Linked DNA regions of Pokkaliibacter sp. MBI-7. The protein of the gene in region 2 interacts with the protein of the main gene of each other region in a pairwise test. Links are inferred from orthologs where the notes say so. Each region holds a gene or a part of one and is shown on either strand. Other genes may lie near its edges. The genes, in order: QCD60_RS03555 and mtgA.

Region 1 (4,672 bases), on a different replicon or contig from region 2:
ACAAACGCGGCTGCGGCGGCTGCGAGGGCGTTACGAATATTGTGCTGACCCGGCAACGCCAGCCGCACCGGTGAGAAGGTTCCATCCGGTAAATGCAACTCAAAACCCCAGGTACCCACAGGTGAGATCTGAGCTTTGTATGCACGCACATCGGCCCATTCGGCATCAACACCAAAGACCAGAACATCAAGCGACTGTTCAGCGGCTCGTTGCTGCCAGATGGAGAAGTGGGGGTCGTCACCGTTAAGAACAGCGGTCCCTCCCGGCAACAAACCATCAATAATTTCACCCTTTGCCTGCACCACGCCTGCCAGCGATCCAAACCCCTCGAGATGAGCACCCGCAGCATTATTGAGAATGGACACATGCGGACAGGTCATGGCCACTGTACGGGCAATTTCACCAATCGCACTGGCGCCCAGCTCAATCACGCCATACTGGTGCTGGTCAGATAGCTGCAGTAATGTCTGCGGCGCACCAATTTCATTGTTCAGGTTACCTTTGGTAGCCAGTACGCTACCTTGCGTGGCCATGATGGCGGCCAGCATTTCTTTCACCGTCGTTTTGCCGCTACTACCGGTCACCGCCGCAACTTTGCCTGAAAAACGCTGACGGTTGGCATAACCAAGTTTCCCCAGTGCTGTCAGGGTATTGTCGACTACAAATACCGGTAGACTCGTACTGACCTGGCGAGACGCAACAACTGCAGCAGCCCCCTGCCGCTCTACCTCTGCGATGAAATCATGGCCATCAAAACGCTCACCGACCAGCGCCACGAAAACACTGCCCTCTGGCACATTACGTGAGTCAGTAGTCACCGATGCAGCCTGTACATGTTGCCACGCTGTACCAACTGGATGTTCTGCCTCAGGCAACGCTGCGGCGATATCACTCAAAACCCAGGTACCGATCACAACACCACTCCCAATAGCTCTGCCGCCAAAGCACGATCTGAAAACGCATGTTTGACGCCAGCAATGTCTTGATATTCTTCATGGCCTTTACCTGCGATCAGTACCATGTCGTCAGGAGACGCATGCTCCACCGCATAGCGAATGGCAGCCTCTCGATCAGTAATGATGCTCACGTGATCCAATGTCATGAAGCCTGTCTGAGTATCGGCAATGATCTGCTGTGATGACTCGGTGCGCGGGTTGTCCTGCGTCAGGATGATAAAGTCTGCTTGGGACTCCACAGCCGCAGCCATCAGTGGCCGCTTGCCTCGGTCACGGTCGCCGCCACAGCCAAATACGCACCACAGCCGCCCCTGCACATGCTCCCGCAGTGCGCTGAGCGCTTTGACCAGAGCATCGGGCGTATGAGCATAATCAACGACCAGTAGTGGTTTTCCCTGCTGTCTGAATGACTCCATCCGTCCGGGTACACGCTGCACCTGAGCCAACGCAGCACTGATTTGTTCAACGCTATAGCCTTGTGCGTAAAGCACAGCAGCTACTGCCAGCAGATTACTGACATTGAAACGCCCCAACAGTGGGGTCGAGAAGGATACACGCCCTCGCGGCGTCATAAATTCCAGACGCATACCATCTGGTTCGGGATGCCATAGCCCAAGATAGATGGTTGCATCCTGCTCAGTGGCATAGGTCACCAGATTTACTGTGGGCGCTAGTACCTCGATAAAGCTGGCAGCCCAGGGATCATCCAGATTAATGACAGCGTGCTGTAGCTCCGCACACTGGAACAAACGCTGTTTGGCAACGGCATAAGAAGCCATATCGCCGTGATAATCGAGATGGTCACGGCTCAGGTTAGTGAAAACTGCGGTCTGAAACGTCACACCGTCCACTCGCCCCTGAGTCAGCGCATGGGATGAGACCTCCATTGCCACCGCTTTCGCGCCCTGCTGCACCTGCATCTGTGCCATGACACCATGCACGCGATCAATATCGGGCGTTGTGTGAGTGGCGGTCTGCAAATGGCCAGGCATGCCATAACCCAGGGTACCCAGTACAGCGCAGGGCTTACCTAAAAATGCCAAAGCAGAAGCAATAAACTGACTGACGGATGTTTTCCCGTTGGTGCCCGTGACCCCAATAACATCCATCTGACGGCTTGGAGAGGCGAAATAGCAGTTCATCAACTCGCCTAGTCGCGACTTGAGCTCAGCCAGTTTGACGACGGGACAACCCGCCCTCTCTTCAACAAACAGGCTGGCATCAACCAGCACCATGGCAGCGCCGCGTTCAACAGCATCCAGATAAAACTGCTGCGCCTTGTCAGAATCCAGAACTGTAATAACGTACCAATAACCTGACTCTACGCGGCGACTATCCAGTGTAATAGGCGCCAACGGCTGCTGAGCCAACTCGACGGGGATCGACTCCGCTGTTAACCACTCACCGAGGGTTACAGGCTGAGAAGTACTCATGATTTTTTCCCTTGGAGCTTGATAAGACCTTCAAGATCATCCGGCGGAATATTTAGGAGACGCATAGCACCAGCAATAAACCGACCGAACACGGGTGCCGCCACAGCCCCCCCGAAGTACTCTCCACTGGAAGGGTCATCAATGATGATGGCTGCGACCAGACGGGGATCAGATGCCGGTGCAATACCAGTAAATACTGAAAAATAGTTGTTAGCCTCGTAGCCATTCGGACCAACCTTGTGCACGGTCCCGGTCTTGCCAGCAAGATGATACCCGGGTACCTGAGCACGGGTTGCCGTACCACCACTCTCGGTTACTGTTTCCAGCATCTTCAACACATCATGAGCAACTTCAGGGGTAACTACCTGAGTCGGCTCCACCGGATTGGCGCGCTTCACCATGGAAACAGGAAAAAGTTTGCCGCCATTAGCAAAAGGGACATAGGCCCGCGCAAGCTGCAGTGGTGTAACTGTCAGGCCATAGCCGTACGACATGGTGGCCAGCTGCAGCACCTGAGTCGGTTTGTAGAAAGGCAGCTCCCCTGGCTGCTCGCCAGGAAAACCGGTCTGAGGATTTTGTCCAAGACCAAAACTATGGAATGTCTGCCACAACGCCCCTTCCGGCAGCATCATGGAAATTTTCGACGCCCCTACGTTACTGGACTTGGTAATGATGCCGGTGATATCAAGCACACCGTAGTTACGGTGGTCGGAGATCGTTTTATAGGTAATCCGCAAACGCCCCGGGGTGGTATCAATCTTGGTATCAGGCGTAATAACATGATTCATCAACGCGGAAGAAACAGTCAGCGCCTTCATGGTTGAGCCGGGCTCGTACATATCCGTAATTGCCCGGTTGCGTAAACTGGATGACGAGACGTCGACCCTGTTATTGGGGTTATAGGCAGGCTGATTAACCATAGCCAAAACCTCGCCCGTCTTGGCATCTAGCACGACCATGGTCCCGGCTTTGGCGCCGTTCTCTGCAACCACCCCTTTCAGGGCCTGATACGCCAGATATTGCAGACGCAAATCAATGGACAACACCAAATCCTTGCCTGGACGCGCCTGTTTAACCAGTTTCAGATCCTTGATATTGCGACCCAGGCGATCGCGCAACACGTCTTTTAGCCCCGGCACACCTTCAAGCCAGGAATCATAGGCAAGCTCTAGTCCTTCCTGCCCTTTGCCATCAACATCAGTAAAGCCAACAACATGGCTGGTCACTTCGGCGGCGGGATAGAACCTGCGATACTCCTTGCGGCTATATACGCCAGGAATGCCTAATGCCACCACCTTAGCTGCATCATTCGGCGTCATCTGGCGACGCAGATACATAAACTCTTTGGTTGCATTAAGCTTGATACGCTGAGCGAGCACATCAGCGGGTGTCTCCAGAGCCGTCGCCAGGTCAGCCCAACGATCGGGATACTCGCTCAGTATTTGCGGTTCCGCCCATAGGGTTTCGACTGGCGCACTGATAGCCAGTGGCTCGCCATTACGATCCACAATCATGCCACGATGCGCAGGAATGACCTCTTTTCGCAGCGCACGTGCATCTCCCTGAGTATTCAGGAAGTTCTGATGTACCACCTGCAGGTTAATGAGCTGCCCCAACAGAATAAGTGCGAGCGCCCCCAGCATGCCAAGTACTATGCGTACTCGCCAGGGGAATGGCAGGCCCGTATTGGTGTTTCTCATGGCTGAACCATAATGATTGATTTGGGAGGAGGCGAAAACATGTGCAATCTGTCACGAGCGAGCGTTTCTACCCGGCTGTGAGCTGACCAGGTACTTTCCTCCAGCAAAAGCTGACCCCACTCGACCTCCAGACGATCACGCTGTCGTTCTAACTGCTGCAGCTCATTGAATTGCTTACGATTCCAATGAGAGCTCAAGATCACTGCCACAGCACTGGCAACAACCATCGTCATCAATACCGCAATCAGGATGACGCGCCAGGAAGAAGCCTGAATATTGAGTACAGGATGCATGACCAGCCGCTTTTGAGGCACAACATTCTGCACTCGTGCAGGCTGCTTGTTCACTACCGCCTGTCCCATACTAGATCCTCTCAGCTACGCGCATGATTGCACTGCGAGACCGAACATTGTCGGTTACTTCATCAGCTTCAGCCTTTTGCGCCTTACCCAAGGTACGCATGCGGATATTGAGCATATCCTGAGTAACTGGCAGACCTCTTGGCAGCTGCTCTCCTTTGGATTCCTTGCGGATAAAGCGTTTAACTATGCGGTCTTCCAACGAGTGAAAACTGATGACAACC
Region 2 (6,119 bases):
TTGGTATGCAGTGCGTTCGACATCACTCCCGATGCAGCAGACTTCAGTCGACTGCGTGCACGTCTGCTGGATCTTTATCTGCAACACGTCAGTGTCTACACGTGCCTGTTTGATGGACTGGAGGACGTACTTGACCTTGCACGTGCAGCCAGTATTCCCTGGGGAATAGTGACCAACAAACCACGGCTTTACAGCGAAGCTTTACTTGCTCGTCAGCCAGATCTTCAGGATTGTGCGGTACTGGTTTGCCCTGACGACGTGAGTCGCCGCAAACCTCATCCCGAACCCTTGTACAAGGCCTGTGAAGCGCTGGCCATTGATCCCGCCACCGCAATCTATGTGGGAGACCACCTGCGGGATATTGAATCTGGCAAAGCTGCCGGCATGTTTACCATAGGTGTGGAATATGGCTATCTGGAGGAGACTAGCCCTGCCACTAGCTGGGGGGCTGATCTGGTGGTTGCCACAGGAACCGAGCTGGCGCGCTGGTGTAGGGATCAGCCCTGGACTTGATTGACCACACCTCATTGCCTGCAAGCATGACTCGTGTAGAAAGAAGCGATACTCATCAACTCTTCCTCTGCTGATCGTTAATACGCCCCTGAGGAATAGCCATCAGATCATAGGACGGATACAGGAAGATCATATGAACTGTTACTTTGACTACTCAGCCCCAAAGGACCTGTTGAAAGGCCGTGTAATAGTGGTAACCGGCGCGGGTGATGGTATTGGCCGCAGTGCGGCACTCAGCTTCGCCTCGCACGGAGCAACAGTTGTTCTGATGGGAAGAACAACCTCAAAGCTGGAAAAAGTGTACGACGACATCGAACAGGCAGGCCATCCACAACCAGCGATCATCCCTATTCATTTTGAAGGTGCTACCCCTCACGATTACGAGATGATCGCAGGCAAGCTGGAGGAAGAGTTTGGCAGACTGGACGGGGTCTTGTTCAACGCCTCTATTCTGGGTTTACGAACGCCCATCAGCCAGTATGACACTGACATCTGGGCTCAGGTCATTCAGGTCAACCTGAACAGCCAGTTCTATATGACACGGGCCCTGCTTCCGCTGCTGGAAAAGTCGGCGGATGCCTCCATCGTCTATACCTCTTCCTCGGTCGGACGCAAAGGCCGTGCGTATTGGGGAGCGTACGCTGTGTCCAAATTTGCGACGGAAGGCCTGATGCAGGCTCTGGCAGATGAGCTGGAAAATACCTCCAGCATCAGAGTAAACAGCATTAACCCGGGGGCTACCCGCACCAGCATGCGAGCCTATGCCTACCCTGCAGAGAACCCGGCTGAAGTAAGAACGCCAGAAGAGATCATGCCTACGTATCTGTATCTCATGGGTGCAGACAGCACGGGCACCACCGGACAGGCGTTTGATGCCCAACCACCCAAGGTCTAGCTCATAATCACCAGCCCCAAGCAGCTCTGAGATACGAGACTGGCTGTTCAGTCAGTCTCGTATCGGGCAAAAAAGCCCACTATCAATTTCGTAGCCGCTTTCAATTTCATAGACGCTTTAATCAAATTCAAAGCCGTTTCAAATAGTCGTAACCAAGGTTGTTCATCTGCCCCTCGATCCATCGTTGTCGCTCTCTGACGTAACTGGATGGACGGTCTGCAATAAACCGCTTGGGATTAGGCAGCACTGCAGCCAGTCTCGCAGCTTCTGACATGGATAGCTGTGCAGCATGCTTGCGGAAATAGCTTAAGGACGCCGCCTCTACGCCATACACCCCATCTCCAAACTCAACAACGTTCAGATAAACTTCGAGAATACGCTGCTTAGACCAGAACGTTTCCAGAGCAAACGTCAAAGGGACTTCCAGACCTTTTCGCAGCCAGTTCTGCCCCGACCAGAGGAACAGATTTTTGGCCAGTTGCTGACTGATCGTACTTGCACCACGCAAGCGGTCTCCATCCTGCCAGTCTTCTACCGCTTTCTGCATTTGCACCCAGTCAAAACCATGATGATCAGGGAAGCGCTGGTCCTCTGACGCCATAACAGCTAATGGCATGTTACGGCTGATATTACGCCAGTCCACCCAGTCATGATCCTGCGTGTAACGCCAATCTCCTTCTATCCAGGCATGCACATAGCGCTCAACCATGAAGGCGGTCACGGATGGGTCTAACCACCGTCCGAGAACAATGAGTGCTAACGGAGATACGACAACAGTAAGTACAACAACAGCCGCAATGCGCCGAAACTTACCTGAAAACACGTTGAGTTTACCCACAGAATTCCTTGTTCAGTCGAAAATGGTCGCGTGATGCACCCGTTTCTATTCGCGCCCGTCTTTATTAACGCAAATTATTGACTCATACGTCGCTGATGACGCTCCAGTGTCTCCATGCGTTTGCGTTCACTTTTCTGCAGGATCACATACACCGCCCCAAGCCCACCGTGGTGTTTCAGTGCAGAGTGATAGCCCTGTACGCTCTCATTTTCTTTCAGCCACTTGGCCACGTAGCTTTTCAGCCATGCGGCATGACTGCCTCGCTCTTTGGCTCGCCCGAAAGAAATGGCCACTGTACGAATTTCCAGTTTCAGGCACTCTTTGATAAAGCGGGATACCTCTTTACGGGCCTCAGCGACACGCATGCCGAATATCTCCAGCCGTGCCTCATATGGATATTTGCCGAGACGAAGATTCCTGAATACGCCGGCCTGAATACCTGATCGCTTGAAACTCAGTTCATCGAGAGGCTCCAGTAGCTCCACATACTCATCATCCCGCCCTAAAGTATCTTCTGCTGAGGAAAGCATTTCACGCCGATGCCGCAATCCGGGCGTATCCTTGCTGCCTGTCTGAGTGTCCACCTTGGCCGCTTTCTGCGTCAGGGGAGTCACGTCCTGCATTGCCTTCAGAAAGGCAGTGTCATCTCTGGCACCCTGTTTAATCACGCACCTTCTCCACTACCACGACAAACAACTGTTCAGAACGCCTACTCGGGCTTTTCTGCCAGTTTTTGTACTACGCTCTCAATTTTGTCAGCCATAGATTGCTGACGATCTGTACGTGTGCCAACCCTCAAGGTCGAGGATATGCGCGGCGCGCCCATACGATGAACAACCTCATGGCAACGTTTAACAGCCGCCATCACCTCATCCCATTCACCTTCTATGTTGGTGCCATACGCATGCATCTGATGCGCAAGCCCCGCCTGTTCCAGCACCTGCTGGCACGCAGCAACGTGTTCAGACACCGACACACCCACCCCGAGTGGAATGACACACAGATCAACAATGACTTGCACCTTTTCACCCTCAACTGACGGTAGAAATGCTTTGTAAGGCAATCCAGCCTTCTATACAAGCACTCGCATCAGGCATTCGAGCACATCAGCGGTGTGTGAGTCGTGCCGCCGCACTACTGTCTTTGGCTGCAAGGAAAGCGCTGCAGGTAGTATGGAGCTACTACCCTTTCACGAAGATTCACCACTACAGTTCTCAGAGGCCGCGCAGAACAAGCGCGCCATCTGATCTCTTTCCACCCATCTGTAAGAGGTATCGCTATGTCACACAACAAGAAAATCCTCATCATCTGCGGAGACTTCGTCGAAGACTATGAACTGATGGTGCCTTTCCAGGCGCTTCAAGCCATGGGCTATACGGTGGATGCCATTTGCCCGGATAAAAAGGCCGGTGATCAGATAAAAACCGCTATTCACGACTTCGAAGGTGATCAGACTTACTCCGAGAAGCCTGGTCACAACTTCACACTCAACGCCTCGTTCGCCGATACCGATCCAGCCAGTTATGATGCACTGCTGGTACCAGGTGGTCGCGCGCCCGAATACTTACGCATGAATAGCCAGGTTCTCGAAATGGTGAGTCACTTCGTAAGCAGTGATAAACCTATTGCGGCCATTTGCCATGGTGCTCAACTGCTGGCTCCGACCGGAGTACTCGAAGGCAAACATGTGTCTGCCTATCCAGCGTGCGCAGCTGAAGTGACTCTCGCCGGGGGTAAATATGCAGATATTGCCGTCACTGATGCCATCACCGACGGCAAATTGGTTACTGCTCCCGCGTGGCCTGCACACCCTGCATGGCTGGCACAGTTTCACGCGGTGCTCTCTGCCTAGGGTCTGGGAGCAAACTCACACTCTGAGCTATCTCAATGCCCTGTCTATATACAGGGCATTTTCACTCTCCCACAGAGTACGGCCAGACAGTATTGGCCAAGCGCTGATCCTACCCGGTTGTTCTGCTAAGCTACTCACACTGAGCTTTGAGGGAGCACCCCAGCATGTGTGATATCTATGCGAGCACGGAACCAGCACTCTATGAAGCGGTAAGCAGATCGATTCGACTGAACGGGCAGGTTACAAGTCTTCGACTTGAGCGCCGGTTCTGGACTCTGTTGGATCAGTTAGCGCGGGAGGAGCAACTATCTACACCCCAGTTCATAAGCACCCTCTATCTGGAGGTATTGCAGCGCCGTGGAGAGATACAGAACTTCGCGTCACTATTGCGGGTCATCTGTACCGAATATGCGAGTAGGCAAACCAGTAAAGTGCAACAAGAGGTGGCTGAACTGCACTGAGTGATGCAGTTACAGCCAGAGGATCAATGCATACGAGATAGTTCAGCTGCACAAAAATACTGTGCTATCGCATGCAACTAAATAAGGCCAGCAGCCATTTTGCCAGCCCAACCAACACTTTCCATGTACGCCGCACCCGGATCGTAAGGCGCCTTAGCCAGCCGTTCAACCATGTTCCATTGTTCCCGTTCATAGGCTCGGGTAATCAAAAGCAGCTCACCCAGGGCACCCACGCCTTTCATCCCTTTTGACAGGCGATCATCCAGCGGCAGATCTTGCAGAATCTGGCTTATCGACACCCCGTAGAGCATTTCAAGACTGCTCAGAATGCCCAGAATAAAAGCATCTGCGGTGTCTTCTCCTTTTTGCTCTGCCAACAGCTCACACATTCGCGCACGCGTTAGGGCCAGGACAATCTGCTCTGAAATGCACTGTTCATTACAGACCGTCAATAACATCGTCAGCCATTTTTTCATGGCTATCCGCCCTAACAGGTTGACGGTTTCACGTACTGAGGTGATTTCGCGGACAAAGGCAAACTGAGCAGAATTGATCAGCCGCAGCAACTTGTAGGTTAACCCCGGGTCCATACGAATGATCTGCTCAACCTCTGCCGATCCGGCTCCTTTTGAAATGGCATCCAGAGTCCGCAGCAGGACTGATGCACTGGCAGGAATTCGCTTACCTTTGGTTAATGTTGGGCGGCTGAGAAAATAACCCTGAAATAAATGACATCCCAGTGCCTTGCACTGCTCCAGCTCATCCGCTGTTTCCACTTTTTCCGCGAGAATGCGCTTCCCAAACGGCTTCAGTAGTTCGATCTGCCGCGCGACTTCTTCAACACCCAAGGCAAGTACATCCAGTTTGATAATGTCCGCCAGCTGGACAAAAGGCTTTTTGGCAGGGGTGTAAACAAAATCGTCCAGCGCCAGGGTATAGCCGTCTTTTTTTAGCAGCACCAGTGCGTCAAACAACAGCTGATCAAAACCGGCATTCTCGAGAACTTCCAGGACCACCTGATCACGCGGTAAATCAGGAATCTGGTGGGAAAGAATAAACTGGCGACCAAGATTGATATAGGCAGGAAGAAATACCCTGTTCTTCGAGCCGGTATCCCAAATGGCCATGAAGTTATTAATGATTACGTCACGGGTAGCACCGTCAGGATCATCAAACAGTGCCTGATGCTGATCCTGCTGACTTCTGAACAACAGTTCATAGCCACAGATTCTCAACTTCGCGTCGAAAATAGGTTGGCGCGCAATCAATACGTTATAGGCCCCGCCCATGTTTTATTCCAACTTCCGTGAAAGACCCTAACCATAACATCGTCTACCAGAGACGACACCCATCCCCTCACGAAGGATTACCCACTTTCAGCGCCATCCAGAACACAGACGCTTTGGGAGCACCAAATCAGTCTGCTAATCTTTAGCGCTTGCTGGAGATCCCTATGTACGAAGTACTCATAGATACTAACGATTTTTTATTGATCAACAAATTTCCTGGTGTCAGTTTCCACAGTGAAAGTGAGACAGGTTTGGCTGCTCAGTTGAAGGC

Evidence for each region.
Region 1: the proteins of mtgA (region 2) and QCD60_RS03555 interact in binary tests that used the Escherichia coli proteins (3 or more experiments, as listed by UniProt). The link is inferred for Pokkaliibacter sp. MBI-7 from one-to-one orthologs.

Annotation. Positions count from the first base shown.
Region 1 is NZ_JARVTG010000001.1:806,387-811,058, forward strand. The notes cover bases 1,738-4,672. They hold QCD60_RS03555 (penicillin-binding transpeptidase domain-containing protein), read right to left. Parts: upstream 4,090-4,672; coding sequence 2,386-4,089; downstream 1,738-2,385. Other genes in these bases: QCD60_RS03550 (UDP-N-acetylmuramoyl-L-alanyl-D-glutamate--2,6-diaminopimelate ligase), read right to left, coding at 1,738-2,389; ftsL (cell division protein FtsL), read right to left, coding at 4,086-4,451; rsmH (16S rRNA (cytosine(1402)-N(4))-methyltransferase RsmH), read right to left, coding at 4,453-4,672. In the rest of the region: murF (UDP-N-acetylmuramoyl-tripeptide--D-alanyl-D-alanine ligase), read right to left, coding at 1-818; more of QCD60_RS03550, read right to left, coding at 911-1,737. UniProt on the Escherichia coli protein: Essential cell division protein that catalyzes cross-linking of the peptidoglycan cell wall at the division septum. Required for localization of FtsN.
Region 2 is NZ_JARVTG010000002.1:1,138,437-1,144,555, forward strand. Bases 392-3,125 are described here. They hold mtgA (monofunctional biosynthetic peptidoglycan transglycosylase), read right to left. Parts: upstream 2,247-3,125; coding sequence 1,536-2,246; downstream 392-1,535. Other genes in these bases: QCD60_RS24900 (HAD-IA family hydrolase), read left to right, coding at 392-513; QCD60_RS24905 (YciK family oxidoreductase), read left to right, coding at 647-1,408; smrA (DNA endonuclease SmrA), read right to left, coding at 2,321-2,914; QCD60_RS24920 (MTH1187 family thiamine-binding protein), read right to left, coding at 2,956-3,125. Outside these bases: more of QCD60_RS24900, read left to right, coding at 1-391; more of QCD60_RS24920, read right to left, coding at 3,126-3,267; QCD60_RS24925 (DJ-1/PfpI family protein), read left to right, coding at 3,526-4,098; QCD60_RS24930 (ribbon-helix-helix domain-containing protein), read left to right, coding at 4,263-4,559; QCD60_RS24935 (HDOD domain-containing protein), read right to left, coding at 4,637-5,848; QCD60_RS24940 (TIGR01621 family pseudouridine synthase), read left to right, coding at 6,013-6,119. UniProt on the Escherichia coli protein: Peptidoglycan polymerase that catalyzes glycan chain elongation from lipid-linked precursors. May play a role in peptidoglycan assembly during cell division in collaboration with other cell division proteins.